Regions from separate parts of the Geobacillus sp. CX412 genome, predicted to be linked through region 1. Evidence: predicted binding sites of a transcription regulator. Region 1 holds the regulator's gene; each other region holds the start of a gene.
What was found. Region 1 encodes CtsR, which represses protease genes until heat stress. Its sites were predicted from a motif close to ATGGTCAATAAAGGTCAAACA; they were not measured.
Positions count from the first base shown of each region.

Region 2: clpP (ATP-dependent Clp endopeptidase proteolytic subunit ClpP) is a predicted target of CtsR. The motif match lies at 6,028-6,048, and genes of this name have one in related genera.
Region 3: clpB (ATP-dependent chaperone ClpB) is a predicted target of CtsR. The motif match lies at 3,489-3,509, and genes of this name have one in related genera.
Region 4: NXM86_RS13460 (ATP-dependent Clp protease ATP-binding subunit) is a predicted target of CtsR. The motif match lies at 2,883-2,903, and genes of this name have one in related genera.

Region 1 covers NZ_CP103461.1:3,363,000-3,370,955, reverse strand. The annotation lists rRNA gene NXM86_RS17635 (23S ribosomal RNA) at 1-1,549, shown strand, start outside; rRNA gene rrf (5S ribosomal RNA) at 1,836-1,952, shown strand; gene NXM86_RS17625 (CtsR family transcriptional regulator) at 2,179-2,640, shown strand; gene mcsA (protein-arginine kinase activator protein McsA) at 2,654-3,202, shown strand; gene mcsB (protein-arginine kinase McsB) at 3,207-4,295, shown strand; partial or broken gene clpC (ATP-dependent protease ATP-binding subunit ClpC) at 4,295-6,729, shown strand; gene radA (DNA repair protein RadA) at 6,816-7,956, shown strand, end outside.
Region 2 covers NZ_CP103461.1:388,736-396,691, reverse strand. The annotation lists gene tpiA (triose-phosphate isomerase) at 1-459, opposite strand, end outside; gene NXM86_RS01950 (phosphoglycerate kinase) at 497-1,681, opposite strand; gene gap (type I glyceraldehyde-3-phosphate dehydrogenase) at 1,804-2,811, opposite strand; partial or broken gene NXM86_RS01940 (sugar-binding transcriptional regulator) at 2,857-3,875, opposite strand; gene NXM86_RS01935 (glutaredoxin family protein) at 4,000-4,245, opposite strand; gene rpoN (RNA polymerase factor sigma-54) at 4,252-5,565, opposite strand; tRNA gene NXM86_RS01925 (tRNA-Arg) at 5,794-5,865, opposite strand; gene clpP (ATP-dependent Clp endopeptidase proteolytic subunit ClpP) at 6,102-6,692, shown strand; gene NXM86_RS01915 (HPr family phosphocarrier protein) at 6,741-6,998, opposite strand; gene whiA (DNA-binding protein WhiA) at 7,016-7,956, opposite strand, start outside.
Region 3 covers NZ_CP103461.1:2,700,100-2,708,055, forward strand. The annotation lists gene NXM86_RS14135 (alpha/beta hydrolase family protein) at 1-506, opposite strand, end outside; gene NXM86_RS14140 (YjzD family protein) at 648-830, shown strand; gene clpB (ATP-dependent chaperone ClpB) at 881-3,475, opposite strand; gene NXM86_RS14150 (YjzC family protein) at 3,800-3,979, opposite strand; gene argF (ornithine carbamoyltransferase) at 4,097-5,035, opposite strand; gene carB (carbamoyl-phosphate synthase (glutamine-hydrolyzing) large subunit) at 5,032-7,956, opposite strand, start outside.
Region 4 covers NZ_CP103461.1:2,576,487-2,584,442, reverse strand. The annotation lists gene NXM86_RS13465 (hypothetical protein) at 1-401, opposite strand, end outside; gene NXM86_RS13460 (ATP-dependent Clp protease ATP-binding subunit) at 645-2,819, opposite strand; partial or broken gene NXM86_RS13455 (FixH family protein) at 3,033-3,755, shown strand; gene NXM86_RS13450 (YkvI family membrane protein) at 3,854-4,897, shown strand; gene NXM86_RS13445 (methyl-accepting chemotaxis protein) at 4,949-6,559, opposite strand; gene NXM86_RS13440 (spore germination protein) at 6,700-7,956, shown strand, end outside.

The DNA.
Region 1 (7,956 bases):
GACCTAAGCCGAGGCCGAAAGGCGTAGGTGATGGGCAACAGGTTGAGATTCCTGTACCACCTCCTCACCGTTTGAGCAATGGGGGGACGCAGGAAGGTAGGGCGAGCAGGCTGCTGGAATAGCCTGTCCAAGCGGTTAGGCTGCCAGATAGGCAAATCCGTCTGGCGCAAAGGCTGAGCCGTGATGGCGAAGGGACCATCGGTCCCGAAGTCCCCGATCCTACACTGCCAAGAAAAGCCTCTAGCGAGGTGAGAGGTGCCCGTACCGCAAACCGACACAGGTAGGCGAGGAGAGAATCCTAAGGTGCGCGGGAGAACTCTCGTTAAGGAACTCGGCAAAATGACCCCGTAACTTCGGGAGAAGGGGTGCTCTCTTGGGTGATGAGCCCGAGAGAGCCGCAGTGAAAAGGCCCAAGCGACTGTTTACCAAAAACACAGGTCTCTGCGAAGCCGAAAGGCGAAGTATAGGGGCTGACACCTGCCCGGTGCTGGAAGGTTAAGGGGAGCGCTTAAGCCGCAAGGCTGAAGGTGCGAACCGAAGCCCCAGTAAACGGCGGCCGTAACTATAACGGTCCTAAGGTAGCGAAATTCCTTGTCGGGTAAGTTCCGACCCGCACGAAAGGTGTAACGACTTGGGCACTGTCTCAACGAGAGACCCGGTGAAATCATACTACCTGTGAAGATGCAGGTTACCCGCGACAGGACGGAAAGACCCCGTGGAGCTTTACTGCAGCCTGATATGGAATTTTGGTATCGCTTGTACAGGATAGGTGGGAGCCTGAGAAGCCGGAGCGCCAGCTTCGGTGGAGGCGCCGGTGGGATACCACCCTGGCGGTATTGAAATTCTAACCCGCACCCCTTATCGGGGTGGGAGACAGTGTCAGGTGGGCAGTTTGACTGGGGCGGTCGCCTCCCAAAAGGTAACGGAGGCGCCCAAAGGTTCCCTCAGAATGGTTGGAAATCATTCGTAGAGTGCAAAGGCACAAGGGAGCTTGACTGCGAGACGGACAGGTCGAGCAGGGACGAAAGTCGGGCTTAGTGATCCGGTGGTTCCGTATGGAAGGGCCATCGCTCAACGGATAAAAGCTACCCCGGGGATAACAGGCTGATCTCCCCCAAGAGTCCACATCGACGGGGAGGTTTGGCACCTCGATGTCGGCTCATCGCATCCTGGGGCTGTAGTCGGTCCCAAGGGTTGGGCTGTTCGCCCATTAAAGCGGTACGCGAGCTGGGTTCAGAACGTCGTGAGACAGTTCGGTCCCTATCCGTCGCGGGCGCAGGAAATTTGAGAGGAGCTGTCCTTAGTACGAGAGGACCGGGATGGACGCACCGCTGGTGTACCAGTTGTCCCGCCAGGGGCACCGCTGGGTAGCTATGTGCGGAAGGGATAAGCGCTGAAAGCATCTAAGCGTGAAGCCCCCCTCAAGATGAGATTTCCCATCGCGTCAAGCGAGTAAGATCCCTCGAAGATGACGAGGTCGATAGGTCCGAGGTGGAAGCGTGGCGACACGTGGAGCTGACGGATACTAATCGATCGAGGACTTAACCAAGCGGAAAAGCGGAGGCGAGCGCTTAGCGCCAAAAGGAAAATGTTCTTCGCCCGTAGAGGTGCTTGCACCTCAAGGGAGAAGGTTATTTGGCGCAAGAGAGCTAGGCACCGGAGCTAGACAAAGCGAAAAGCGGAGGACGCTAGGAGCTAGACAATGGAAAAGCGTAGGCCGCCTACGCAAGACGGCTTCTTCCAAACGGACGGTTATCTAGTTTTGAGGGAACGAAATCCCTCTTGACAAACGTGATGATTGGAATATAATAATAAATGTCCAATTGAGATAATTGCCTAGTGACAATAGCGGAGAGGAAACACCCGTTCCCATCCCGAACACGGAAGTTAAGCTCTCCAGCGCCGATGGTAGTTGGGGCCAGCGCCCCTGCAAGAGTAGGTCGTTGCTAGGCAATGTAAAAAGAAGCATGCCTTAATGAAAGGCATGCTTCTTTTTTTCTATATTTGCTTACCCTTTCCTTTTATTACCTAAAATCATGTTTCATTTTCGAAAAAAAAAGGAAATCATATGACTAGCCATTTTTGTGAGTGACCCTTGCATTTTTTTATAATAAACTATATAGTAGAAGTAAGGTCAAATATAGTCAAAGTCAACTTGGTTTGTAAGGAGGAGGTAGAGTGCCAAACATTTCTGATATTATTGAGCAATATTTAAAACAGGTATTAAATATGAGCGGTAAAGACATTGTGGAAATCAAAAGAAGTGAAATTGCTGATAAATTTCAATGTGTTCCCTCACAAATTAATTATGTTATTAATACAAGATTTACGCTAGAGCGAGGATATATTGTTGAGAGTAAGCGCGGTGGCGGTGGTTACATCCGCATTATGAAAGTGAAAACAAAAAGTGAAGCACAGTTAATTGATCAACTGTTAGAATTAATCCAGCATCGGATTAGTCAATCAAATGCGGAAGATATTATTGATCGTCTTGTCGAGGAAAAAGTAATTACCGAACGAGAAGCAAAGATTATGCTAAGCGTAATGGACCGTTCTGTATTATACATCGATTTGCCCCAACGTGATGAATTGAGAGCACGCATGCTAAGAGCGATGTTGATATCGCTAAAATATAAGTAGGGAGGGGATAAAGTTGATATGTCAGGAATGCAATCAAAGACCGGCAACAGTGCATTTTACGAAAATTATAAACGGCGAAAAAACCGAATTTCATCTTTGCGAACAATGCGCTCAAGAGAATAGTGATATGTTTATGTTTTACGGAAATGATGACTTTTCCTTTAATAATTTATTAGCTGGCCTGCTTAATTTTTCATCTCCAATGAAAGAAATGACGTCAAGCCCGTTCCAAAGCACCGATATTTTACAATGCGAGAAGTGTACAATGACTTATCATCAGTTTACAAAAACAGGCCGTTTCGGCTGTTCAAACTGTTACCGCACATTTGCTAGATATTTACCACCAATATTAAAAAGACTCCATAGCGGAAATACAACCCATGCTGGAAAAATACCGAAACGAAAAGGTGGAACACTCCATCTGCGCAAGCAAATTGCTATGTTAAAACAAAAACTGCAAGAACTTGTGGCGAGAGAAGAATTTGAAAAGGCGGCAGAGGTTCGTGATCAAATTCGCTCTCTTGAATATCAGTTGCATCAACATCGAGGGGGGGAGATGTAGTTATATGTCGTTTGAGAAGTTTTTTAATACGGCGGTCAGTTCTTGGATGAGTCAAGAGGGGCCTGATTCTGATATCGTGTTAAGCAGCCGTATCCGTTTAGCAAGAAACATTGTTGATTTTCAGTTTCCAACAGTATTTAACAATGAGGAAGCACAGCAAATTGTTTCATTGTTTGAGCAAACATTTGCTCATCGTTTTTACCCGTCTGTCGGTCGTTTTGAATTGTTAAAAATGTCAGAGCTTCAACCGATTGAAAAAAGGGTATTGGTAGAAAAGCATTTAATTAGCCCGCATTTGGCAGAAGATTCTCCTTTTGGGGCGTGCTTGCTTTCAGAAAATGAAGAAATAAGCATTATGATTAATGAAGAGGATCACATTCGTATTCAATGTTTATTTCCTGGTCTTCAATTAACAGAAGCGTTAAAAGTGGCTAATGAGCTTGATGATTGGATTGAGGAACATGTCAATTATGCGTTTGATGAAAAACTCGGATATTTAACAAGCTGTCCGACAAACGTTGGAACAGGGATGCGCGCTTCTGTTATGATGCATCTCCCGGCTCTCGTTTTAACACAGCAAATAAACCGCATTATTCCAGCAATCAACCAACTAGGATTAGTAGTACGCGGAACATATGGAGAAGGCAGTGAGGCGTTAGGTAACATTTTCCAAATTTCAAATCAAATTACATTAGGAAAGTCGGAAGAGGATATTGTGGAAGATTTGAAAAGCGTTGTTCAACAATTAATTGCCCAGGAAAGAATGGCGAGGGAGACATTAGTCAAAACTTTAAACATACAATTAGAAGACAGAGTATTCCGTTCTTATGGGATATTAGCAAATAGCCGTGTTATTGAATCTAAAGAAGCAGCGCAATGTTTGTCTGATGTACGTTTAGGAATTGACTTAGGATATATTAAAAATATTTCGCGCAATATTTTAAATGAGCTGATGATTTTAACTCAACCTGGATTTTTACAACAGTATGCAGGCGGCGTGCTAAGACCGGAAGAACGGGATGTTCGACGGGCGGCACTAATCCGCGAACGTCTAAAAATGGAAGAAAGAAAAGCGATGGAGGGTGATGAATAATGATGTTTGGAAGATTTACGGAGCGGGCGCAAAAAGTATTGGCGCTAGCTCAAGAGGAAGCAATACGCCTTGGCCATAATAACATTGGAACGGAACATATTTTATTAGGTTTAATTCGCGAGGGGAAGGAATTGCAGCAAAAGCATTAATGGCTTTAGGGCTTGGGCCAGAAAAAATTCAAAAAGAGGTAGAATCGTTAATCGGTCGCGGTCATGAAGTTTCCCATACGATCCATTATACGCCGCGTGCGAAAAAAGTAATTGAACTATCGATGGATGAAGCGAGAAAGCTTGGCCATTCCTATGTAGGAACAGAACATATTTTACTAGGTCTTATTCGTGAAGGTGAAGGAGTTGCGGCCCGCGTACTTAACAATTTGGGAGTAAGTCTTAATAAAGCGCGCCAACAAGTGTTGCAACTGCTTGGAAGCAATGAGTCTGTTTCCGGTCATTCAGGAGGCGGTGCTTCACACGTAAGTACACCAACATTAGACAGCTTAGCTCGCGATTTAACGGCGATTGCTCGTGAAGGAAGATTAGACCCTGTTATTGGCAGAAGCAAGGAAATTCAGCGCGTTATTGAAGTGTTAAGCCGTCGTACAAAAAATAACCCGGTGTTAATCGGAGAACCTGGGGTTGGGAAAACAGCCATTGCTGAAGGTCTTGCGCAACAAATCGTAAATAATGAGGTTCCAGAAACACTCCGCGATAAGCGAGTAATGACGTTAGATATGGGAACGGTAGTAGCTGGTACAAAATACCGCGGTGAATTTGAAGATCGTCTGAAAAAAGTGATGGATGAGATTCGTCAAGCAGGAAATATCATTCTCTTCATTGATGAGCTCCATACGCTTATTGGCGCAGGTGGTGCAGAAGGTGCGATTGACGCATCGAACATCTTGAAGCCAGCGCTTGCCCGTGGGGAGTTGCAATGCATTGGTGCGACTACATTGGATGAGTATCGGAAATATATTGAAAAAGACGCGGCATTAGAACGTCGTTTCCAACCAATTTACGTCGATGAACCGACGGTAGAAGAATCGATTCAAATTTTAAAAGGATTGCGCGATCGCTATGAAGCGCATCACCGTGTATCTATTTCGGATGAAGCAATCATTCAGGCAGTAAAATTATCTGACCGCTATATTACTGACCGTTTCCTTCCAGATAAAGCAATCGATTTAATCGATGAGGCTTGTTCGAAAGTTCGCCTTCGTTCGTTTACTGCTCCTCCACAATTAAAGGAGCTTGAGCAAAAACTTGAGGAAGTACGCAAAGAAAAAGATGCTGCTGTACAAAGCCAAGAATTTGAAAAAGCTGCTTCCTTGCGTGATATGGAACAACGTTTACGTGAAGAATTAGAAGAAACGAAACGCGCGTGGAAAGAAAAACAGGGGCAGGAAAACTCTGAAGTAACAGTGGAAGACATTGCGATGGTTGTATCAAGCTGGACAGGAATTCCGGTGTCAAAACTTGCACAAACAGAAACAGAACGATTATTGAAACTAGAAGAAATTTTACATTCCCGCGTCGTTGGTCAAGATGAAGCAGTAAAAGCAGTTGCCAAAGCAGTTCGGCGTGCGCGCGCTGGATTAAAAGATCCGAAACGCCCGATTGGCTCGTTCATTTTCCTCGGTCCAACTGGTGTTGGAAAAACAGAATTAGCAAGAGCGCTTGCAGAAGCGATGTTCGGTGATGAAGACGCACTTATTCGCATCGATATGTCGGAATATATGGAGAAGCACTCGACATCTCGTTTAATCGGTTCGCCTCCTGGCTATGTCGGATACGAGGAAGGCGGTCAACTAACGGAAAAAGTGCGCCGCAAACCGTATTCGGTCGTGTTGTTAGATGAGATGGAAAAAGCGCATCCGGACGTATTTAACATTTTGCTGCAAGTGTTGGAAGACGGGCGTTTAACTGATTCGAAAGGAAGAACGGTTGATTTCCGCAATACGATTATCATTATGACATCGAACGTCGGTGCGGATGCGTTAAAGCGGAATAAATACGTCGGCTTTAATATCCAAGATGAAGATCAGAAGTATAAAGACATGAAAGGAAAAGTCATGGACGAGTTAAAGAAAGCATTTCGTCCGGAGTTTTTAAACCGAATTGATGAAATTATTGTCTTCCATTCACTTGAAAAACAACATTTAAAAGAAATTGTAAAACTAATGGCAGAACAGCTTGTAAAACGCTTAAAAGAACAAGATATCGATTTAGAGTTAACGGATGCGGCCATTGAAAAAATTGTTTCCGAGGGATATGATCTAGAATACGGTGCTCGTCCATTGCGTCGCGCGTTGCAAAAACATGTAGAAGATCGTTTGTCGGAAGAGCTGTTAAAAGGAACGATTGGCAAAGGGCAAAAAGTCATTGTAGACGTAAAAGACGGAGAGTTCGTCGTTTTATCAGAGCAAGCGGTGATGTAATCGGCGTTTTCTTGATGGAAGGTATGCGGCGGCTCACTGCCCATACCTTTTTGTTTCAACGATGAAAAAGAAAGGGTTTTCTAGCGATGGGGAAAAAGAAAACAAAGTTTGTTTGTCAAGAATGCGGTTATGAATCAGCGAAATGGCTTGGAAGATGTCCAGGATGCAGTACATGGAATTCGATGGTCGAGGAAATTGAGCGGACAAAGCCAATGACAAGAGGAGTGTTTGTGCATTCCACGGATGATATCATCTCAAAACCAGTTCCAATTACTACCGTGACCACAACGCAAGAGCCGCGCATACAAACGAATATTTCTGAATTTAACCGCGTATTAGGTGGGGGAATTGTGAAAGGTTCGCTCGTTTTAATCGGTGGGGATCCAGGCATTGGAAAATCAACGCTTCTTTTGCAAGTTTCTGCGCAACTTGCTGCTATGCAACATAAAGTATTATATATATCCGGCGAAGAATCCGTAAAACAAACGAAATTGCGCGCTGACCGCCTTCACATTGCTTCCGACCAATTGTATGTATTAGCGGAGACAGATTTGGAATATATTGCAGAAGCAATCGAAAATGTTCGCCCCGCTTGTGTTGTGATTGATTCGATTCAAACGATTTACCGTGCAGATATTACGTCCGCACCAGGAAGTGTATCGCAAGTCCGTGAATGTACAGCGGAACTGATGAAAATTGCCAAAACAAAAGGAATTGCCATTTTTATTGTCGGCCATGTAACGAAAGAGGGAGCGATTGCCGGTCCAAGAATTTTAGAGCATATGGTGGATACGGTTCTTTATTTCGAAGGAGAACGTCACCATACGTATCGTATTTTACGGGCGGTGAAAAACCGTTTCGGCTCCACAAATGAAATTGGTATTTTTGAAATGAGAGATTCAGGACTTATCGAGGTCGAAAACCCTTCAGAAGTGTTTTTAGAAGAACGTTCCCGAGGGTCGGCAGGTTCAACCGTTGTCGCGGCAATGGAAGGAACTCGTCCTGTATTAGTCGAAATTCAAGCATTAGTATCTCCAACGAGTTTTGGCAACCCGCGGCGGATGGCAACGGGAATCGACCATAACCGTGTTTCTTTATTAATGGCCGTATTGGAAAAAAGGGTCGGCCTGCTTTTACAAAATCAGGACGCTTACTTGAAAGTGGCAGGGGGAGTAAAATTAGACGAGCCAGCGATTGATTTGGCGATTGCCGTAAGCATTGCCTCAA
Region 2 (7,956 bases), 470 kb from region 1:
ACCGGCAAGCGCTTTTTCTACTTGCGCGCCAACAATGTCATTCGTTTTGCCGCTTTCCCGCTGTTCTAACGTTTCACCGCAGCAAACAATTGGAATAAGCCCGTGTTTAAAAGCAGCAAGCACTTTTTTATTCACCGTTTCATCCGTTTCCGCAAACATTTCGCGGCGTTCGGAATGACCGATAATCACGTAAGTAACACCAATATCTTTCAGCGCAACTGGGCTAATTTCGCCAGTAAACGCTCCTTTGTCTTCAAAATGCATATTTTGCGCGCCAATTTTTAAATCAGATCCTTGCGCACTTTGCACAAGCCGCTCTAAAAATAAGGCAGGTGCGCAAATGACGGAATCGACTTGTTCGGCAGGCGGGACAAGCCGTTTTACTTCTTCAACGAAGTTTACCGCTTCCGTCAATGTTTTATGCATTTTCCAGTTTCCTGCGATAATTCGTTTTCTCATGATTGATCCCTTCCTTTCTACGAACGGAGTTGGCGCGTTATTTATCGTTTAACGCAACCACTCCAGGAAGTTGTTTTCCTTCCATAAATTCAAGCGATGCACCGCCACCGGTGGAGATATGATCCATTTTTTCCGCTAAGCCGAATTTTTCTACTGCCGCTGCCGAATCGCCGCCGCCGATGACCGAATATGTATCGACAGCATCCGCTAACGCTTGGGCAACCGCTTTTGTTCCTTCGGCAAAAGCATCCATTTCAAATACGCCCATTGGACCATTCCAAACAACAAGCTTGGATTTCATAATGACATCGCGATAAAGCTCACGCGTTTTCGGCCCAATATCGAGCGCTTCCCAATCGCTTGGAATCTCATCAATTGCAACGACTTTCGTATTGGCGTCGTTCGCGAACCGATCGGCTACGACGACGTCAACCGGCATATAGAAATTAACTCCTTTTTCTTTCGCTTTTTCCATAAATGATTTTGCCAGTTCAATCTTATCTTCTTCTAGCAATGATTTGCCAATTTCATGGCCAAGCGCTTTAACAAACGTATACGCAAGCCCTCCACCGATAATAAGGTTGTCCACTTTATTTAGTAAGTTTTCAATGACGCCGATTTTGTCTTTTACTTTTGCGCCGCCAATGATCGCCGTAAATGGACGGTCTGGGTTAGAAAGAGCTTTTCCAAGCACTTCAATTTCTTTTTCCATTAAAAATCCAGCAACGGCTGGCAAATAGTGTGCAATTCCTTCTGTAGAAGCATGAGCCCGATGGGCAGCACCAAACGCATCGTTCACATAAATATCGGCCAATTCAGCAAATGCTTTCGCAAGCTCTGGATCGTTTTTCTCTTCACCTGGGTAAAAACGAACGTTTTCTAGAAGCAATACATCGCCTTCATTCATTTTCGAAATTGCTTCTTTTACTGCATCGCCGTATGCCTCATCTGTTTTTGTCACATGTTTTCCAAGCAGTTCACTTAAACGCCGTGCAACCGCATTTAAGCGTAATTCTTCGACGACTTTTCCTTTTGGCCGGCCAAGATGGCTCGCTAGGATCACTTTTGCACCTTGTTCCATTAGATAACGAATCGTTGGAAGTGCTGCGCGAATGCGTGTGTCGTCTGTAATCGCGCCATTTTCCATCGGCACATTAAAGTCGACACGGCAAAACACTCGTTTTCCTTTCACATCTACGTCCCGAACCGTTTTTTTGTTCATGGCGCTATGCCCCCTTTTTGATGATATCGTTCCCACAAACGAAGAGGAGTGGGGATCATTTCCCCGCTCCCCTCCACCATCCTATTATAGACTTGACTGGGTGCTAAAAACAACGCCTATCCTTATAGTCCTTTGGATGCAATATATGCTGCAAGGTCGACAACACGATGAGAGTAGCCTGTTTCGTTATCGTACCAAGAAACGACTTTTACCATTTTTCCTTCCAGGACCATTGTGGAAAGCGCGTCGATGGTCGAAGATGCCGTGCTGCCATTATAGTCGCGAGATACAAGCGGCTCTTCACTGTAAGCTAAGATGCCTTTTAATTCGCCTTCCGCCGCTTCTTTCAATGCTGCGTTGACTTCTTCTACTGTTACTTCTTTTTCAAGCTCCGCAACAAGGTCGACAACAGACACGTTTGGTGTTGGTACACGCATTGCCATACCGTTTAGTTTGCCTTTTAGTTCAGGAAGTACAAGGGCAACTGCTTTTGCCGCACCTGTTGTTGTCGGAATAATCGATTCCGCTGCAGCACGCGCACGGCGCAAATCTTTATGAGGCAAGTCTAAAATTTGTTGGTCGTTCGTATAAGCGTGAACTGTTGTCATCATTCCGCGAACAATACCGAATTTTTCATGAAGCACTTTTGCAAATGGCGCTAAGCAGTTCGTTGTACAAGAAGCGTTGGAAATAATGTGATGGTTCGCAGGATCGTATTTGTCTTGGTTTACACCCATCACGATCGTAATATCTTCGTCTTTCGCCGGTGCGGAAATGATTACTTTTTTCGCGCCAGCCTCTAAATGTTTTGCCGCGTCTTCACGTTTCGTGAAGCGACCTGTCGATTCAACGACAATGTCCACACCTAATTCGTTCCATGCTAGTTTAGCTGGGTCGCGCTCCGCTTTTACAACGATTTCTTTTCCGTTTACAACGATATTATTGCCATTCACTGATACTTCCGCGTCTAATTTTCCGTGAACAGAATCATATTTCAAAAGATGAGCTAATGTGTTTGCATCCGTTAAGTCATTTACCGCCACTACTTCAATATTCGGATTTTTTAATGCCGCACGAAAAACATTGCGACCAATACGGCCAAAACCGTTAATACCAATTTTTACTGCCATGGATAGTTCCTCCTTTAAAAAATGGTTGTATATATTTAAGGGATGTTACTCCCCTAGTAACGCTCTTGCTGCACCTTCATCGGTAATAAGAATGGAATGAGGCGCTCGTTTCATATACGCCTGAATAGCTTTTGCTTTCGAAGACCCTCCAGCCACCGCAATGACATGTTCGACATCGGAAGGTCTTCCAACTGAATGCCAACCGTTTTCACTTTATGCACAACTTCTCCTGCTTCATTAAAGTAATAGCCAAACGCTTCGGCAACCGCATGTCGTTCTTTAATTTTCTCCATATCCTCTTTTGAGGTTTTCCGGCGTTCCGCCATTGTGATAGCATCTCCGATTCCATGCACGACCATGCGGCATGATTTAATAAGTTCCAGCACTTCTTTCACAGTCGGTTCTTCAATTAAAGATTCATACGCCTCACGACTTAGGTGGTCAGGAACATGAAGAAGCCGATAGTTTCCTAACGCTTTTTCCGCCATCTTTGCACAAATGGTGTTCGCTTGGTTTTTCACATCTTCACCTAAGCCGCCCCGTGCCGGAACAAATAAAATACGGTTTTGTTTTGGATCGGGAGTCATCATCTCGGCAACAGCGGCAAGTGTTGTGCCTCCTGTCACTGCCACGATGTCGCCGTTTGTCAATCTTTCTTTCATGCAGGTCACACAAGCTCTTCCCATTTCTTTTTTTACCCAAGGAGAAAGGTCACTATCTCCAGCAACAACGATAACCCCTTCAATATGAAGTTTCTCCATTAATTTTGTTTCTAAATCTTTTAGGCCTAATAATTCTCTCATAACATCCTCGAGCGCATGCAACAATTCCTTGCCTTCTTGGGTCAAACTCATGCCGGCGGAACTGATGGTTAGCAAATTTTGCTCTTTCAAAAACTGCACTTCCGAACGAAGCACACGCTCAGTTATTCCTAAACTGCCCGACAGTACTCTCCTCCCGATTGGCTGCATCAGCGAAATGTAGTGCAAAATACGATATCTTTTTTGCATAACTTCAAGAAGGTCGGGCAATAATTTTTTTTGCGCTTCAATTAATGATTGCATTGGTCCCCTTCTCCTTGCAAAATATATGGACATTAATTGTCCCGCTATGACTTATTGTGTCCCACTTGTGTGTAAAAAATTCCCCCCTGCCACAATTTCATTGTAACAGGAGGAATCATAATGTTCAACCACTTTGCGCCTCGAGTAAACGTTTTCTTATGACATCTTTTTGAACCATCCCAAAATCTACTTCTTCCCCATCGATTTCGACAACCGGAATCATCAATTGATATTTTTCCAGCAATGCATCATCTTGATAAATATCAATTTCATTGATGTAAAAGGAGAATTCCCGTTGCAGTTCTTGCAACACTTGTTTTGCTTTATCACATAACGGACAGTTTGTTTTCGAGTATAAGTTGATCACCACTTGCTGTCACTTCCCTACATACTGTTTTCGTTTTGCAGATGATGGAATATGCAGTTGTTCGCGATATTTTGCGACCGTTCTGCGCGAGATCACCACACCGTATTGCTCATGTAATAAATCGGCGAGCTTTTGGTCAGAAAGCGGCTGCTGCTTATTTTCCTGTTCAATTAACTGCTTGATAAACATTTTTACTTTTACAGAAGAGGCAGCATCTTCATCCATGTAAACAGAAGAAACAGCGCTTGAAAAAAAGCGGCGAAGTTCCACTGTGCCAAACGGCGCTTGAACATATTTGTTTTTTACCGCGCGGCTGACAGTAGATTCGTGAATGCCAAGCTCTTCCGCAACTTCGCGCATTGTAAGGGGCTTTAAGGCTGCAAAACCAGTTTCAAAACATTGTTTTTGTTTATCGACAATGACATGCATAATGTTCAGCAATGTTTGTTTGCGCTGTTCCAGACTTTTTGCTAACCATAAAAACTGGCGATATTTATCTTTTACAAACGCGTGAACCTGCCCGTCTTGACAGCTGGAAATCTTTTGCTCGTATCCCCGATTCCAGATGAGTTCCGGATGCACATCTTCATTGTAAAAAATGCGCCAATCACCTTCTTCGCTGCGTTGGACAATTATATCGGGAACAATAAAATGCGGTCTCTCTTTTGTATAATGGATGCCAGGACGCGGTTCAAGCGTGCGAATTAAATCCCATACACGCTGCAATGAAGCGATATCCACGCCAAGTTGTTTCGCCAACGTTTTCCAAGCTTTTTCGGCAAATAACGAAAAATGGTGCTGTATAATCTGTTCCGCGAATTCATCGCGATATGGTAAGCGCTTTAACTGTAAATATAAACATTCTTGCAAGTTGCGGGCGCCAACGCCAGCCGGCTCTAATGACTGAATGATCTGAAGCGCCTTTTCTGCTTCCTGTTTGGAAATAGCAAATCGTTCTGCAATTTCTTCGATATTTACCCGCAAATACCCATCTTCATCAAGGCAAGCAATCATATAATGCACGATGCGTTCTTCGTGTTCCGAAAGCGAAAGAGCTGGAAGCTGTGCAGTTAAATATGATGAAAGCGTTTCCGAATAAGTGCTCATATTTTCAATCCACTGCTGTTTTTCCTTATCCGATAAGTTGCGGAAGTTTCGCTTTAACCGGTAGTCGCGAATTTCGAGAAAAGGATTTTCCAACGACTGCTCATACAAAAAGGACTGTAATTCCACAGCAGAATATTGCAATAGTTCAATTGCTTGAGTCAATTCCTTTGTAAGCGATAGCTTCAGTCGCTGCTCCTGCAATAATTCGGCCCTCATTGTCAAGCCCCCTTTTTTTTATTGTACAATACTGTCGCCCCGGCGGTATATAAAAAAATAATTGTTAAACCTATTGTTTATAAAACCATTGGCGGTGACTGAACTTTATCCGTCATTCAAAAAGGCAGATTGGTACGCAACAGTCGATCATCGAGCCAGACTGTTAATTATATTATATTCAAGGCACAAAAAAACCTGCTGCGTTTCGCAGCAGGTTTTCACTTGATACGCCCTCGGCAGGATTCGAACCCACGCTAAGAGAACCGGAATCTCTCGTGCTATCCACTACACTACGAGGGCATTATATTTAGTTGCTATTATCAGTTGCATATTCAATTATATTGAAAACACCTTTATATTGCAAGAGGGAAAATGCGTTTAAAAAATGAAAAAGGGGTTATGATGAAAAAAGGGATGTCCTACGTTTATAGCGAATAATAATAAAGTAAGGCCAATATTTTTTGTTTGACCTTCATTGACCATTTAGGTATGATAGAGGTACATACGATTAAGCGATTGGTAAAGGAGGAAGCTTCATGAATTTAATTCCTACAGTTATTGAGCAAACAAGCCGCGGAGAACGTGCTTATGACATTTATTCTCGTTTATTAAAAGACCGCATTATTATTCTTGGCAGCCCAATTGATGACCAAGTGGCAAACTCGATCGTTTCCCAATTATTATTTTTAGCGGCCGAGGATCCTGAAAAAGATATTTCGCTTTACATCAATAGCCCAGGTGGTTCGATTACTGCTGGCTTGGCAATTTATGATACGATGCAATTTATTAAGCCAGACGTTTCTACAATTTGTATCGGTATGGCTGCTTCGATGGGTGCGTTCTTGCTTGCCGCAGGAGCAAAAGGAAAACGGTTTGCCTTGCCAAACAGCGAAATTATGATTCACCAACCGCTTGGCGGCGCGCAAGGTCAAGCGACAGAAATTGAAATCGCCGCAAAACGGATTCTCTTCTTGCGCGATAAGTTAAATCGCATTCTTGCTGAAAATACTGGCCAACCAGTCGAAGTGATTGAACGCGATACAGACCGTGATAACTTCATGACGGCGCAAAAAGCACAAGAATACGGCATTATCGACCGTGTATTAACACGCATAGATGAAAAATAAAATATGAAAAAACAGGCTGCTTCGCTTGACATAGAAGCAGCCTATTCTTTATTTTTCTTTTTGTACATAGTTTGCCAATTTTTCAATTGCTTCGTTTTCATCCGGACCATCCGCAATCAACTTAATGACAGAACCGGTGCTGATCGCAAGGCTCATTAGCCCCATAATGCTTTTTGCGTTCACTTTCTTTCCGTCTTTTTCTAGATAAATATCGGAAGAAAAGCGATTCGCTTCCTGAACAAACAACGCTGCCGGGCGTGCTTGTAATCCCGTCTTTAATCGCACTTCTACTTGTTTCTCTACCATTCTCCATCTCCCCTTTTTTATAATGACTTATGAAAATCAACAGGCTTACCTGCCCGCAATCGTTCCGCAATCTCATCAATTTTTCGCAGACGGTGATTAATTCCTGATTTACTAATCTTTCCACCGGATACTAACTCGCCTAATTCTTTTAACGTTACGTCTTGATACATCATCCGCAATTCCGCAATTTCCCGCAATTTATCAGGAAGGGCGCTCAATCCGATGGTTTCATCAATATAGCGAATGTTTTCTACTTGGCGAAGCGCAGCGCCAATCGTTTTATTTAAGTTTGCTGTTTCGCAATTGACAAGACGGTTTACCGAATTTCTCATATCGCGTACAATGCGAATATCTTCAAAGCGCAATAACGCTTGGTGTGCGCCGATAATATTTAAAAACTCAGAGATTTTTTCCGCTTCTTTTAAATACGTAATAAACCCTTTTTTTCGTTCCAATGTTTTGGCATTAAGAAAAAAGTGGCTGTTCATTAATTCACATAATGAATTGTTATGTTCTTCATAAAGAGAAAAAATTTCTAAATGGTACGATGACGTTTCCGGATTGTTTACAGATCCTCCGGCAAGAAACGCACCGCGCAAATAAGAACGCTTACAGCACTTTTTTTTCACTAATTCTGGTGAAATCACGCGAATTAGTGAAAAATCCTCCTTCAATATTTTTAAATCCTTTAATAGTTCATGAGCGCCGTCAATAATTCGAACGATGTATACATTATTTTTTTTCAGGCGCATTTTTTTTCGAACCAATAGTTCTACTGTCACCGTATACCCTTTTTTTAAAAGAGTATAAATTCTTCGCGCGATCGCGGCATTTTCCGTTTGCACATCCACAAGTATTTGCTGATTGGAAAAAGACAGCAAACCATTCATGCGCAGAAGCGCTGACAATTCTGCTTTTAAACAGCACGGTTTCACTTCCAAATTCGTTAGTTCTTTTT
Region 3 (7,956 bases), 660 kb from region 1:
TCGGCATTTGCCTCGTCTATATCGTATGCAAGCGCTATTTCTCTTGCCATTCGCTTATAAAAAAACTTATTTTCCTTTTCATACTCAAGTTGAGCGCGTAAATCTAGACAAGGGCTTAACATCACAATCGCGCGGATTTGCTTTGGCATTGTTTCAAGGAGCTGCAAAGCCACAAGCGCTCCCATTCCTTCCGCAAGAATATAAATACGATTGTTTAATATTTCACTTTTTAATACGTAGTAAATAAGTTGCTTAGCCAAGCGTACGGCTTTAGGACTTCCCCAATGCCGGCCGTATAAATGAGAGTAAAAAATGGTATAACCATATTCGAGCAACTCGCAAAGAAGATGATGGCGTCCTTTGTGCTCTATCCAAAAACTTGTATGTTCATTAACAAAATGATTCGTATCGCCAATAATAAAGACAGCAAATCCGTTTGGGCGCTCTGGCAAATGAATGATACACCACTGATCGTCGAGCTGAAAAAATCGTTGTTGAATCGTCATTGATATCCACCCTTGTTTTTACGATGCATAATTGTACAATATACAGTATGCGGAACGAAAAAAAAAGTACGGGTATATGCCTAAAAGATCAAGTTGTGGTAAGATAAGAAAAGGAAGCTAGAGAGATTGGGGGGAAGAAGCATGCGGCTTTTTTGGACGTTTTTCTGGACGTTCCTTTTAGTGCAAATGGCTACATACGTCATTGGCTCTATGCAAGGAATTCCATATAATTTTTCAACAGGGGCTTTATTAGGGGCGATCTTTACTATTTTGGTTATTATTGTAGCAAGCTTGATTCCTGATGAACCGATAGAACACCACTAAGAAAAACTAACAACAAGGCTGTCCTAAAATGAAGGACAGCCTTGTTTCTATTATTGGACTTCTACAACGATTTGCCCGTTCCGATAATCCACTACAACCGTGCTGTAGTCTTTCACACGTCCGGCGACAATTTCTTTTGCAAGCGGTGTTTCAATTTGCTTTTGCATAAATCGTTTTAACGGACGCGCCCCGTAAACCGGGTCAAATCCAGACTCGGCGATATATTCTTTTGCTTTATCTGTCAAAGAAAGCGAAATATGACGGTCGCTAAGCCGTTTCGCTAATTCGTTCGCAAACTTTGTCACGATTCCTTTTATTTCATTCATGGTTAACGGCTTAAATAAAACAATGTCGTCGATTCGGTTTAAAAATTCCGGACGGAAATGCGCGCGCAATTGCTGTAATACTTGCTCACGCGTCTCTTCTTTAATCTCTCCATTTTCCGTAACTCCTTCTAGCAGTAAATGCGACCCGATATTCGATGTCATAATCACAACCGTATTTTTAAAATCAACGGTACGTCCTTGCGAGTCAGTAATACGCCCATCATCCAGCATTTGCAATAAAATATTGAACACTTCTGGATGCGCCTTTTCAATTTCGTCTAACAGGATGACGGAATACGGTTTGCGCCGCACCGCTTCCGTTAGCTGTCCTCCTTCTTCATAGCCGACATAGCCCGGAGGAGCTCCAATCAAGCGAGAAACAGCATGTTTTTCCATATACTCGGACATATCGATGCGGATCATTTGTTCTTCACTGTCAAACAACGCTTGTGCGAGCGTTTTTGCTAGTTCTGTTTTCCCGACTCCTGTCGGTCCTAAAAAGATAAAGGAACCAATCGGACGATTAGGATCTTTAATGCCAGCACGCGCCCGCAACACCGCATCAGCAACAAGTTCAACCGCTTCATCTTGACCGATGACTCGTTCATGCAGCAATTCGTGCAGACGCAATAACTTTTCCCGCTCTCCTTCGACTAATTTCGTTAACGGGATTCCCGTCCATCGCGAAACGATTTCCGCAATTTCTTCCTCTGTTACTTCTTCGCGGAGAAGACGGCCTTCTTGACTATTTTCATTCATTTGTTGTTCAAGCTGCTTTAATTGTTTTTCTAACTGCGGAATGCGGCCGTGACGAAGTTCTGCTGCTTTATTTAAATCGTATTCATTTTCCGCTTCTTCTAATTCCCGCTTTGCTTTTTCCAGCGCTTCGCGAACGTCACGCACGCGCTGGATAGCTTCTTTTTCCTGCTGCCATTGCGCTTTCATACTGTTCGCTTTTTCCCGTAAGTCAGCCAGCTCTTTGGTGAGCGCTTCAAGACGTTCTTTACTCGCTTCGTCTGTTTCTTTTCGCAATGCTGCTTCTTCGATTTCCAATTGCATGACGCGGCGCATCACTTCATCCAGCTCCGATGGCATGGAATCCATTTCGGTACGGATGGTCGCACATGCTTCATCGACTAAGTCAATCGCTTTGTCAGGCAAAAATCGATCCGAAATGTAGCGATCGGCCAATGTCGCCGCCGCAACAAGGGCACGGTCATGAATTTTCACTCCATGATGAACCTCAAACCGTTCTTTTAAGCCGCGCAAAATCGAAATCGTATCTTCCACGCTCGGTTCTTCGACAAGAACTTGCTGGAAGCGCCGTTCGAGTGCCGGATCTTTCTCAATATATTGCCGGTATTCGTCAAGTGTGGTTGCACCGATACAATGCAACTCGCCGCGCGCCAACATCGGCTTTAACATGTTGCCCGCATCTATCGCTCCTTCTGCCCTTCCGGCACCGACAATCGTATGCAATTCATCGATAAATAAAATAATTCTCCCTTCGCTTTTCTTTATTTCATTCAATACCGCTTTTAGACGTTCTTCAAATTCGCCGCGAAACTTCGCCCCGGCGACGAGTGAACTCATATCTAAAGCAAAAATCGTCTTATCCTTCAATCCTTCCGGAACATCTTTGCGAACGATGCGTTGCGCCAATCCTTCTACAATTGCCGTTTTCCCAACACCCGGTTCCCCGATAAGCACCGGGTTGTTTTTCGTTTTGCGTGATAAAATGCGAATAACACGGCGAATTTCGCTATCACGACCAATGACAGGATCAATTTTTCCCGCTTTCACTTCAGCGACTAAATCGCGGCCGTATTTTTTTAATGCTTCATATGTAGCTTCTGGATTTGGACTTGTCACGCGCTGATTCCCCCTTATTTCCGTCAATACGTGCAACAATGAAGAACGGTTAATGTTGTAACGATGAAAAAGTCGTCCGATATCATCGGCCTCCGATGTAAAGGCAAGCAGTAAATGCTCAACAGAAATATATTCGTCTTGCATATTTTTTGCTTCTTCTTCCGCTTTTGTCAACAATCGCTGCAGTCGTTGGGACATATAAAGGTTTTCCGCACCAGCCCCAAGCACTTCTGGCTTTTTCTTTAACAACATTTGCAGTTCATGAGTGAATGCGTCTATATTAACTCGAAGCAGTGTGAAGATTCTTCTCGCAAGCCCTTCTTCTTGCTGCAATAATGCGAGCAGCAAGTGTTCGACATCGAGTTGCTGATGATGGCGCCGAATGGCAATCGATTGAGCCTCAAGAAAAGCCTCCTGCACTTTCTCCGTAAACTTATTTGCGTTCATCGACTTTCCCTCTCTTTTGACCTTTTTTGACCTTTAAGTATATTATAGCGGATGCCGACTTTTCTTTTCAAATAGAAAGCCACTCCAATATAGGAATGGCTTTGTAGTGGGGAATATACGGAACCAGGATGGCGACATTTCGCCGTTGCTCACAGGACGTGGGCAGCCTTTAGGCGAAATTGGGCCGCCTCCGCTTTTCTTCTTGTCCAGCTCGGCGGCTAGCTCTCTTGTGCGAAATAACCTTCTCCCTTGAAGTGCAAGCACTTCAGCGGTCGAAGAACATTTCGCTTCGAGAGCTGTTCGCGCCGCCTCCGCTTTTCTTTATTATGGTTTTCTCTTATATGTCCAGTGGCGATTGTGATTTGATGTTTCCGGGAACGTATCTCCTGCTTTTAGTTTTATTTTTTTTGGATTTTTGACGTTATCACCTGTTTCGCCAATTTCAATATATATACCGTTGTTCGGCGCTTTGTCGCCTGGTTGGAAATGGCGCTGTTGTCCCATTGCAGCATCCCCCTTATCCGAAGTATATTTTTATCATTCCCGTCTGTTCCTTTGTTCATAACCATACAAATAATGGCTGCATGAAAAAAGCACCGGCATATCTCCGGTGCGATTTCGTCATAATAACGATAGTAAAATCGCCTTCTGTACGTGAAGCCGATTTCCGGCCTGTTGGAAGACAAACGAATTTGGTCCATCAATCACATCGGCTGTTACTTCTTCATCGCGGTGGGCTGGCAAGCAATGAAGAAACATATAATCAGGTTTTGCATGTTTTGCTAATTCGCAATTGACTTGAAACGGTTGAAACACCGCAAGACGCTGCTCGCTTTCTTGTTCTTGCCCCATGCTCGTCCATACGTCTGTATAAATGATGTCCGCGTTGGTGACCGCTTCGACTGGATTATGCGTGACTGCAACATTCGCTCCTGTTTGTTTTCCAATTTGCATTGCCGCATTTACATACTTCTCTTTTGGCTCATAACCAGCCGGGCAAGCGATCACACAGTCCATGCCAACTTTTGCAGCCGCAATCATAAGCGCGTGTGCGACGTTGTTGCCATCACCGACATAGGCAAGTTTCAATCCTTTTAACGTGTTCTTCACTTCATAAATCGTTAATAAGTCAGCCAGCGCTTGACACGGGTGATCATCATCGGTCAGTCCGTTAATAACCGGAATCGTCGCATATTCAGCGAGCTCCTCCAATTTTTGATGAGCGAATGTGCGAATCATAATCGCGTCAACATATTGCGATAATACTCTCGCCGTATCGGCGATCGTTTCTCCTCGTCCAAGCTGCAAATCATTGCTATTTAAATAAAGCGCACTACCACCGAGCTGGGTCATTCCCACCTCAAATGATACTCTCGTGCGGGTGGATGGTTTTTCAAAAATCATCGCTAACGTTTTTCCAACAAGCGGAGTATACAATTGTCCGGCAAGCTGTTTTTGCTTTAATTCCTTGGCAAGTGTCAACAAATAATGAATATCTTCTGTTGAAATGTCCATTAATGTTAAAAAATCTTTTCCTTTTAATGAAACGACTGTTTTCATATAATCACCGCTTTCTCGATTTGTTTTTTCTTTTCAAGCCATTCTTGAATGGATGAAACAGAAAACTTTTTCACACCGACTGCTTGTAAAAAGAGACAGAACGTTTCGATTTCTGTAAACGTCATAATTTGCCGGGACAACGCAAGCATTCTATATTGGCTGTTTCCGTCTTTTTGCAAATCTAAAAACGCTAACGCTTCCTTTCGTTTTATCCATTCGGAAAACGGTATGTCGGAAACAATGATTAATTGTTTTTCCTTTATAATTTGAAGAAGTTCATCGCTTATTTCACCGTTCACATAAATTTCTCGTGCTTTATGTTTTTTTGCTAAATACGAATAAAACGCCTTTGCCGCCGCTTCTTCCATTGTTTTTGCAATGCTGATTCCCTCTCCCGTCGACTTCATTTCTGGTCCAACAAGCGGATCGACTCCCGGCAATTTATATGTCGAAAATACCGGATATTTTAAAACAATATATGGCAAGCTCGCCAAACGCCGCTGTTTTTCGTCAACGACATCGCTTAAACATTTCCCAAGCAATAATTTTGTCGCAATTTGCGCGAGCGGTATGCCTGTTGCCTTGCTGACGATCGGAACGGTCCGGCTTGCGCGCGGGTTCACTTCCAATACGTATACCTGATCGTTGGCAATGACATATTGAATATTCATAATGCCTTTAAATTGTAATTTCTTTACAATTTTTTCGGCGTACGTAATGATTTTGGATTGTTCTTCATCCGTAATCGTTTGCGCTGGCAGCATTGCATAGCTGTCTCCTGAATGTACTCCAGCCTTTTCCACATGTTCGATAATCGTCGGAAGTAAAATATCGTTTCCATCCGCAACAACATCGACTTCTGCTTCTTTTCCGTCTAAATATGCATCGATCAGCACAGGGTACGTAATTATTCGCTGCTCTAGCAGCGCGCATAATTGTTGTTCATTTTTCACAATGAACATTCCTCTGCCGCCAATGACATAAGAAGGACGAAGCAATATCGGATAACCGATTTTTTTGGCGTTCGAAATAAGTTCTTCTTCGTTATTTGCCATCATTCCCGGTACGTGTGGAATATCCAATTCTTCTAATAGCTGATAAAAACGATCACGATCTTCAAGCTGGTCAATCACATCATAAGTGACGCCGAGAAGAGTGATATTCGCTTCTTCGAGCCCTTTCACGAGATTAATTGCCGTCTGTCCTCCGAACTGAACAATGACTTTTTTAATCTGTTCCGCTTCTATCACGTTCAACACTTCTTCTAAAGTAAGCGGCTCGAAATAGAGACGGTCAGCCACAGCAAAATCAGTGCTGACGGTTTCCGGATTATTGTTCATCAATACCGTTTCATATCCTTCTTCTTGAAGTGCGTACACACTGTGGACAGAGCTGTAATCAAACTCGATTCCTTGCCCGATTCGAATCGGTCCTGCGCCAATAATCAATACTTTCTCTTTATCGCTTTTTTTCCGTTCATCTTCGCCGAAATATGTCGAATAGTAATAATCCGTTTCTGAATGGAATTCTGCCGCGCACGTATCGACCATTTTATATGCCGGAACGATGCCAAGTTGTTTTCGCTTTTCTCTTACGTCTTTTTCCTTCACGTTCCATACTTCCGCTAAAAACGCATCAGAAAACCCTTTTTCTTTCAACAGACGGAACGTCGATTCATCAATATGTTCTAAGCTCGTTTCTTTCGCTTTCTTTTCTAATTCGATCAGCTGATAAAACGAATGCAAAAAGAAACGGTCGATTTTTGTTAATTCATATACGGTATCGATCCTTTCTCCGCGACGGAACAATTCGAGAATCGCAAAAAAGCGGCGATCATCTTTTCGAACAAGCAGTTGTTTGAGCTCATCATCTGTATGGGAAGCAAGTTCTGGTAAATACAATCCGTTATTCGCACCTTCTAATGAGTAAACCGCTTTTTGAAACGCTCGTTCCATGTTGCGGTCAATCGCCATCACTTCTCCCGTCGCTTTCATTTGCGTGCCAAGCTGGCGATCGCCGAAAGGAAATTTATCAAACGGCAAGCGCGGAAATTTTACAACGACATAATCGAGTGCTGGTTCAAAGCTTGCGTACGTCGTTTTCGTTACTGGATTAAGAAGTTCCGCCAATGTATAGCCGACTGCTAATTTCGCGGCTATGCGTGCGATCGGGTATCCCGTCGCTTTCGATGCAAGCGCCGATGAACGGCTGACACGCGGATTTACTTCAATTAAATAGTATCGTTTGCTAAACGGATCTAGCGCGAACTGAATGTTGCATCCTCCAATGATACCGAGCGCCGAAATAATTTTGATGGCTGAAGATCGCAACATTTGGTATTCCTCGTCCGTCAACGTTTGCGATGGAGCAACAACGATAGAGTCACCGGTATGGATGCCGACGGGATCGACGTTTTCCATATTGCAAACAGTAATGCACGTATTCGTATGGTCGCGCATTACTTCATATTCAATTTCCTTATATCCAGCTACGCTTCGTTCAATAAGACATTGCGTAATTGGACTTTCCGCGAGTCCTTTTTCGACTAGATCAATAAATTGTTCCATCGTTTCTGCGATTCCCCCGCCCGTTCCTCCGAGTGTATAGGCGGGGCGAATAATGATCGGAAATCCGATTTTTTCGGCAAAAGCGACCGCTTCATCGACACTCGTAATAATTTCACTCTCCGGAACTGGTTCGCCTAATTCATACATGAGCGCGCGAAACGCTTCGCGGTCCTCTCCTCTTTTAATCGCTTCAATCGGAGTTCCGAGCAGTTTCACCCCATATTTTTCTAAAATTCCTTCTTCATGAAGCTGAAATGCTAAGTTTAGTCCCGTCTGTCCCCCAAATGTCGCCAATAGCCCGTCTGGTCGCTCTTTCGCGATAATCGCCTCCACGCTATCCACCGTCAACGGCTC
Region 4 (7,956 bases), 790 kb from region 1:
CCTTTAACAGGTTTTAGAAAGCAAACATATCGGCCCTCAGCCATCGGTCCTGGATAAACTTTGTTGAGAGGATGTAAAGGATCAGGAAGGGGTTCAATCCCGGTTGATAACACGTTAATGATTTTGCCGCCGGTTCCCTTTAAATATTTGTCGACATGAAAGCTTTGTACAAAATTAACGAGCTTCCCGCCTTGTACAGACTTATTTAACGGCTGTTTCTGGAAAGAAGTATCGAACCAACCATAAGCAATGAATGTTGAGCCGCTTACTAAATCCTTTAAGTTTGCGGCACGTTGGATATTTACTGCTTGTTTTGGAATGGTAATATTCTGCGCCTGAACAGGTAAATGAAACGTAAATAGCAAACATATACAGATTAAAAACTTAGACCATACTTTCATTCCATCACCTCATAATATATCTTTGTTGAGCGCTACTATTGTTTAACAACCTTTCTCGTTTTATGCGCGTTTCCTTTGTCCTCGAAAAGGGCGACCTTATTCGCAGGACATTAAGTCTGGCAGTTCAACACCCCATGTAAAGGTATGCATCTAATTTGTAATTATCTTTCAATCTGGAATAATGTGATAACGTACAAGCGAATAAGGATGGGCAAAAAAAGAACCGCCTTTCCCATTAAGGGATTAGGCGGTTTGTTTATGCAAAGGTTTGGCGACAATCGCATCGTTTTCGACATCGATGCGAATCGCTTTGACTTGATCGTTTTCATCCAGCAGCACATCGGCGATTTTGTCTTCGACATGTTCTTGGATGACGCGGCGGAGCGGACGAGCGCCGAATGCTGGATGGTAGCCGAGTTCGGCTAATTTTTCTTTCGCCGCTTGCGAAACGTCAAGGTCGATGTGTTGTTCGCGCATTGCTGCTTTTACTTCGTCAAGCATGAGATCAACAATTTGCAGCATATGTTCTTTTTTCAACGATTTGAATTCAATAATCGCATCGAAACGGTTTAAAAACTCTGGTTTGAAGTATGCGTTTAATGAGTCGAGAATGCTTGTTTGTGTTTGTTGTTTTTCAAATCCGACCGTAATTTTTTTGTCTGTCACGCCGGCGTTGCTTGTTGCGATGATGACTGTATCTTTAAAGCTTACGGTGCGTCCTTGGCTGTCAGTGAGACGGCCGTCTTCTAAAATTTGAAGGAAAATGTGTTGCACATCTGGGTGCGCTTTTTCAATCTCGTCAAGCAAGATAATGCTGTATGGATTGCGGCGCACTTTTTCTGTAAGCTGGCCGGCTTCTTCGTGACCGACATAGCCAGGAGGCGAACCGATTAATTTCGATACCGAATGTTTTTCCATGTATTCGCTCATGTCGAGGCGAATCATTGCATCTTTTGAGCCGAATAGCTCTTCTGCCAACGTTTTCGCCAGCTCCGTTTTTCCGACGCCAGTCGGACCAACGAATAAGAACGAACCGATTGGGCGGTGTTTTGCTTTTAATCCCGCGCGGCTGCGGCGGATTGCTTTGGCGACTTTTTTGACCGCTTCTTCTTGGCCAATGACTTTTTTCGCTAAGTTTTCTTCTAAATGTTTCATTTTTTCTTTTTCATCGGCCTGCAGTTTGCCGACAGGAATGCCTGTTTTCTCTTCGATGATGCGTTGGATATCAGCAACATCGACAACTGGGCGTTCTTGGTTTACGCCGTTTTGCAATTGTTTTTCCAATTTCAACTCTTCGCTGCGCAATTTCGCTGCCAGTTCGAAATTTTCTTCTTTCACTGCTTTTGCTTTTTCTTTGGCGATTTGCGCAAGGCGTTCTTGAATTTGTTTTTCATCTGTCGGACCGAGGCGCAAGTTCGCTTTGGAGCCGGCTTCGTCTAACAAGTCGATCGCTTTGTCCGGCAAGAAGCGGTCTTGAATGTAACGGTGCGACAATTTGACGCACGCTTCAATCGCTTCGTCCGTATATTTCACATGATGGAATTGCTCGTATTTCGGCTGAATCCCTTTTAAAATCGTAATCGCTTCTTCGACCGTTGGTTCATGCACGATAACTGGTTGGAAACGGCGTTCAAGCGCAGCGTCTTTTTCAATTTGGCGATATTCTTTTAACGTTGTGGCACCGACGACTTGCAATTCCCCACGCGCGAGCGCTGGTTTTAAAATGTTGCCCGCGTCCATCGAGCCTTCCGCCGAACCGGCGCCGACAAGCAAGTGAATTTCATCGATGAAGAGAATGACGTTTTTCCGGCGCTGCAATTCAGCGATGAGCCGTTTCATCCGCTCTTCGAATTGACCGCGAATGCCTGTATTCGCAACAAGCGATGCGACGTCAAGCAAATATACTTCTTTGTTTAATAGTTTTTCCGGAACTTGCCCTTCAGCGATTTTCAAGGCGAGTCCTTCGGCAATCGCTGTTTTACCGACACCTGGTTCCCCGATTAATACCGGGTTGTTTTTATTGCGGCGGTTTAAAATTTCAATGACGCGTTCAATCTCTTTATCGCGTCCGATGACTGGGTCAATCAGACCGGCTTTCGCAAGCTGTGTTAAGTTGCGGCCGAATTGGTCCAAGAAACCGCCGCCTTTTCTGTTTCGTTTCGATGGTTGTGCGATATTCGGTTGCGGCGCGTTCATTTCTGAAAATGGCGTTTCTGAAATTGGTGAAAATCCGTTCATCAAGAAATCATCAAATGGGAATGACGAGAAATTATCGAAACCGAAATTGATCGGAATAGTCAGCTCTTGTTTTTGTTTTTCATAACATTCGTGGCAAAGGTGCATTTGCTTTTTCTCATGATTGATTTGCAAATTGACAAATACCGTCGCTTCGTTTTGATGACATACTTGACAAAGCATGAGGCATAACCTCCTTTTTCGCTCTTTTGACTTTGACTATCTTTGACTTTCTGATTTTATTATACTTTGACCATCTTTGACTTTCAAGAGTTTTTTACAAAAAAATTTGTTGTAACCGTGAAATGTTTTTGAAGGAATAGTGAATAATGTACGGATAAGAAAAAGTTATGGTATAGTTAAGTCTAGAAAATAGAGCAAAGGGGAAGTAAAAAAATGAAAAAGCTTTCGCTGTTTTTGCCATTGATGTTAATATTGCTTTTATTTGCCGCCTGCAGCCAGGAAAAGCAAGAGGAAAAGCCAGCAATGCTTGAAGTTCAACTTCAGACACCGGATCATATTGAATTAAATAAGGAAACGACACTTTCTTGTATCGTGACATACGGCGGGGAAAAAGTGAATGATGCGGATGAAGTGAAGTTTGAAGTGTGGAAACATGGAAGCGAGAAGCACGAGATGTTAACTGCCAAAAATGATGGTGATGGCAAATATTCTGTGAAAAAGACGTTTACCGAGCCGGGGACGTATTCGGTTATTAGCCACGTGACAGCACGAAATATGCATAATATGCCGAAAAAAGATATCGTTGTTGGCACACCGAGCGATCAGCCGCAAAATCATGCAGAGGAACATCATGGTGATGAACACCATCATGCCGATGTCATGATGATGCTTCATGAAAAATAATTTTCCGTAAATAAAGAAGCGCATTTAACGGTACATATTACTCATGATGGCAAGCCGCTTGCAGGCGCTACCGTTCGTTTTGAAGTGTGGAAAGATAACGGAAAGCACCTGTTTATCGAAGCAAGCGAAAAACAAGCAGGCCAATACGAGGCAGCAACGTCGTTTCAAGAAAAAGGGACATATTCTGTAAAAATTCATGTAGAAACGGAACAACTTCACGAACATCAAGTAGAGCAAATTACGGTGCAATGAAGGGATGCCCTATAGCGGCATCTTTTTTACTGCCATCTCGTCTTTATTGAACTATGTCGGCATATATATGGGAGTGAATAGTGGACAAGGAGAGGGAGATGGCAGAAGTGGCTGGAAAGTGGTCAGGAGCTTGGCAAATCGCCGCCGTTTATGTCGGCACTGTCGTCGGCGCGGGGTTTGCTACTGGAAAAGAAATTATCGAGTTTTTTACGCAATACGGAACGTCCGGAACGATTGGCATTATCATCAGCGGCATCTTGTTTACGTGGGGTGGCGCGCGCATGATGGTGATGGCACGGAAAGTGAAGGCCGCCTCTTATCAACAGTTTAACCGCTATTTATTTGGCAGGGCAATGAGCCCGGTTATTTCTATCATGATGACGGTGATGATTGTCGGAGTCACCGCCGTGATGATGGCCGGCGCAGGCGCGGTGTTTGAGGAACAGCTCGGGTTGCCGCGGCAGATCGGAATTGTGGCGACGTTATGTTTATCGCTGTTAGTCATGATGTACGATATAAAAGGGCTATTTGGAGTAAACGCCTTGATTGTTCCGATGATGGTGCTATTTAGCGCCATTGCGTTTGGAAAGCTGATTACCATGGGAGAATTGTGTGAAACGAAACTGGAAGCGGCAGACTATTCATTAAAAGCCTTTCTTTCCCCTTTTTCGTATGCGGCGTTTAATTTGGCGATGGCGCAACCTGTGCTTGTGCCGCTGGCTTGCGAGACGGGAGATGAGCGCATGGTGCGGCGCGGCGCAGTGCTTGGCGGGCTGCTGCTTACCGGCATTTTATTAAGCAGCCATTTTGTGCTCTTATCGTTTCCATATGCAATGAATTACGATATCCCGATGGCGGAAGTGATCCGTTCGTTTTTCGCCGTTTTTTACTGGGTGTATATCATTGTGATTTACGGGGAAATTTTTACGTCTATTATCGGCGGCATTTTTGGCCTGCAGCGGCAGGCGCGCACGCTCGTTTCTATTCCTAACGTCTTGTTTTTTGCCGTGTTGTTTATCGTGCTGTATATGGTCAGCTTATTCCGCTACAGTGAGCTCTTATCATTTTTATATCCGATATTTGGCTACATCAGTTTTGCATTTCTTTTTCTATTATGGGTGCGCAAAGTACCGCGCCCGTAACAGCAGCCGTTTTCCCGCATTGACGTGGAAAAACGGCTGTTTTGTTGATGATTAGCGAAAGCGCTGTATGATTTTTTCTAGCTCATGGACGGATGCAAGCAAAACATCTGCTTCTTTAGCTAGTTCGTGAATGGCTATTGTTTGCTGTTCTAATCCGGCGGTAGTTTCTTGCACCATGTTTGTAAAATCGCTGGCAATCGCGTTAATATCGCCAATGAGCCGCTGAAGGTTTTGTCCGTTCACCGTTACCGATTCGACATGTATTTTATTTTGTTGCAGCAGCTCATTTAATTGGGTGAACATATGCTGAAATAATGTAAACGTTTCTCCCGTTTTCCATAAGGAAAGTTTTGTTTTCTCGACATGCTGCTCATTTTCTTGCACCGCCTGCACGGCATCTTGGAGTACTGATGCCATCGTTTGCAACGAAGCTAAAATTTGAGCGGCAAATGTGTTCGTATCTTCGGCGAGCTTGCGAACTTCCTGGGCGACGATGGCAAAGCCTTTTCCCGCTTCTCCTGCACGCGAGGCTTCAATCGACGCATTTAATGCCAGCAAGTTCGTCTGTTTTGTAATCGTACGAATGGACGAAATCATGTCTTGGGCGTTGGCTGCTTCTTGCGCTGCAGCATGGATTAATGCGGTTGTTTTGTTTATTTCTTGTTGCATGGTATCCATTTTTTGTTTTGTTTCTTCAATGAGACGGTTTCCTTCGTTCATCGATGTGAGAGCGCTTTTCGCCTGTGAAACGACGCGTTCTACTTCTTCTTGCATGTTTTGCACCCGTTTTACCATCTGCATGACGAAATGATTTGCCTGTTCTACTGATACCGTTTGCTGTTTTGTGCCTTCGCGAAATGTTTCCATCGCTGCCGCGATTTCATCAGACGATTCAGAAAGCCGTCTTGTTTCCAATTGCTGTTTTTCGCTGACTTGATTGACCGTTTTGACCGCCTTTGCTAGCTCGGTAATAATCGTACGGATGCCTAAAATCATTTTATTAAGTTCGTAAGCGATTTGATGAAATTCGTTTCGTTTTCGCTTTGTCCGCACTTCTGTCTGCAAGTTCCCAGAGGAAACGGAGCGGGTGGCGCTATACCAATGGCGCAGTTCAATGATGAGTGAATGATAAAAATAAAAACTGAAGATAAGGCCAATGGTAATGGTCATAGTGCACATCCATAGCGCGGATAAGGAAAAAATAGTAGTGAAAAGCAGGCTGAGAACAGCCGGGACGATGGAGAGAAGGGAAAAATATATCGGTAAATAAGGGTGGTGCATTAATCGTCCCATCCGCAAATTAAAGCGCTTTCCACTAGGATCTGTCCATAACGGACAGCTTGCATCGATCAGCACTTCCCCGGTATCCCGTTCATACACTTGCAAAAGCGGTTTTGTTGTTTTTGCCGCCTTCTGTCCTACTTCATCCGAAAAAATCCTGCCTTCCCGCAAGCGGTTCGTATGAACGAGACTGTATCCCGTTTCATCTACGATAAGAAAATACTCATCCTGTCCAAGCTGCTTGTCCAAAAACGAACGAATATGATCTAACTGCGCCTCTAACGGACGGGTGTTGTCTATGTATTGTTGCAGCTTTTCTGCCACCTCTACCGCTTTTTTTAGCGCTTGTTTCGCTCGCCGTTGTTTTGTCAGATGTCTCATTGTTGCTTCCCTCCTATGTATTTGTTCCTTTTTTCAATATATACACAATATTTAGATATATCAACACCTAATAGGAAGTGAATAAAACCAACAGTCGATTGGAAGACTATCCCTCAAACGGCAAGTACGAGGGGATCATTATGTCCATTTTTTCCTTTTTTAAAAAAACGAAGACAAACGGTGGGGAAAAAACGCTGCAACAATTATTGAATAAGCTGCGTCAATCTAGTGATTTCATTACAGTCGAGTTTGCCGTAAACGGTCATTTGCTTGCCATTTACTATTTTGATTCGCTAGTGGACCCGAAAGTGCTGCAGCAACACGTTCTCTGCCATCTGCAAAATGATGTGCCGAAAAATCCAGATATAAAGCTGGAAGATTTGCAAAAAATCATACCGATTCAGCGCATTGAAGTAACGAACGATGTGCAGATGATCGAAGAAAAAATATTAAAAGGGTTTGTGGCTGTTCAGTTACAAAAGACAGATAACCGTGTTGCACTCATTAATGTAGCAAATGAAAGTTTAGGGCTGCGTCCAAACAATGATTCAGAAAATGAATTTAGTGTCATCGGACCGAAAGTGGGATTTATCGAAAACATTGGTACTAACTTACATTTAATCAGAAGGCAAATCGTAACGCCCAATTTAGTGTTTCAGGAAATGGAGCTTGGTACAATATCAAAAACAAAAGTGGTTGTCGCGTATATCGATGGAATTACGAATAAGCAGACGATCGAAACCGTGATCCAGCGACTCGAAAATATCCATTTTGACATTATTCTTGACAATTCCCTTATCGATCAAATGCTTTCCGATAACTCGAATTCTCCGTTTCCGCTTTTTATCTCAACGGAACGGATTGACCGTGCCGTTTCTGCGCTTGCGTCTGGTCAAGTTGTTGTTCTTTGCGACGGTTCACCATATGTTGTCATCGGCCCGTCGACTTTTTTCGATTTTTTTACTTCACCGGAAGATTATTATTTACCATGGATTCTTGGATCATTTGTCCGGCTGATTCGCGTTTTTGGCATTATGATTTCCGTGCTGGCTTCGCCGATTTATATTGCGGTATTAACGTACCATTATGAAATGATTCCGAAAGATTTGCTTGGACCGATTATCTATTCCCGTTCTAACGTACCGTTTCCGCCGGTATTGGAAGTGTTATTTTTAGAAATCACCATTGAACTGCTTCGCGAAGCGGGTGCGCGCCTGCCGACAAAAGTGGCGCAGTCGCTTGGGGTCGTCGGCGGTATTGTGATCGGACAAGCTGCGGTGGACGCAGGGCTGACAAGCACCATCATGCTCATTATCGTTTCACTTGCCGCTTTAGCTTCTTTTACGACACCGATTTTTAAAATGTCCAATACAATTCGCTTCATCCGCTTTCCCATT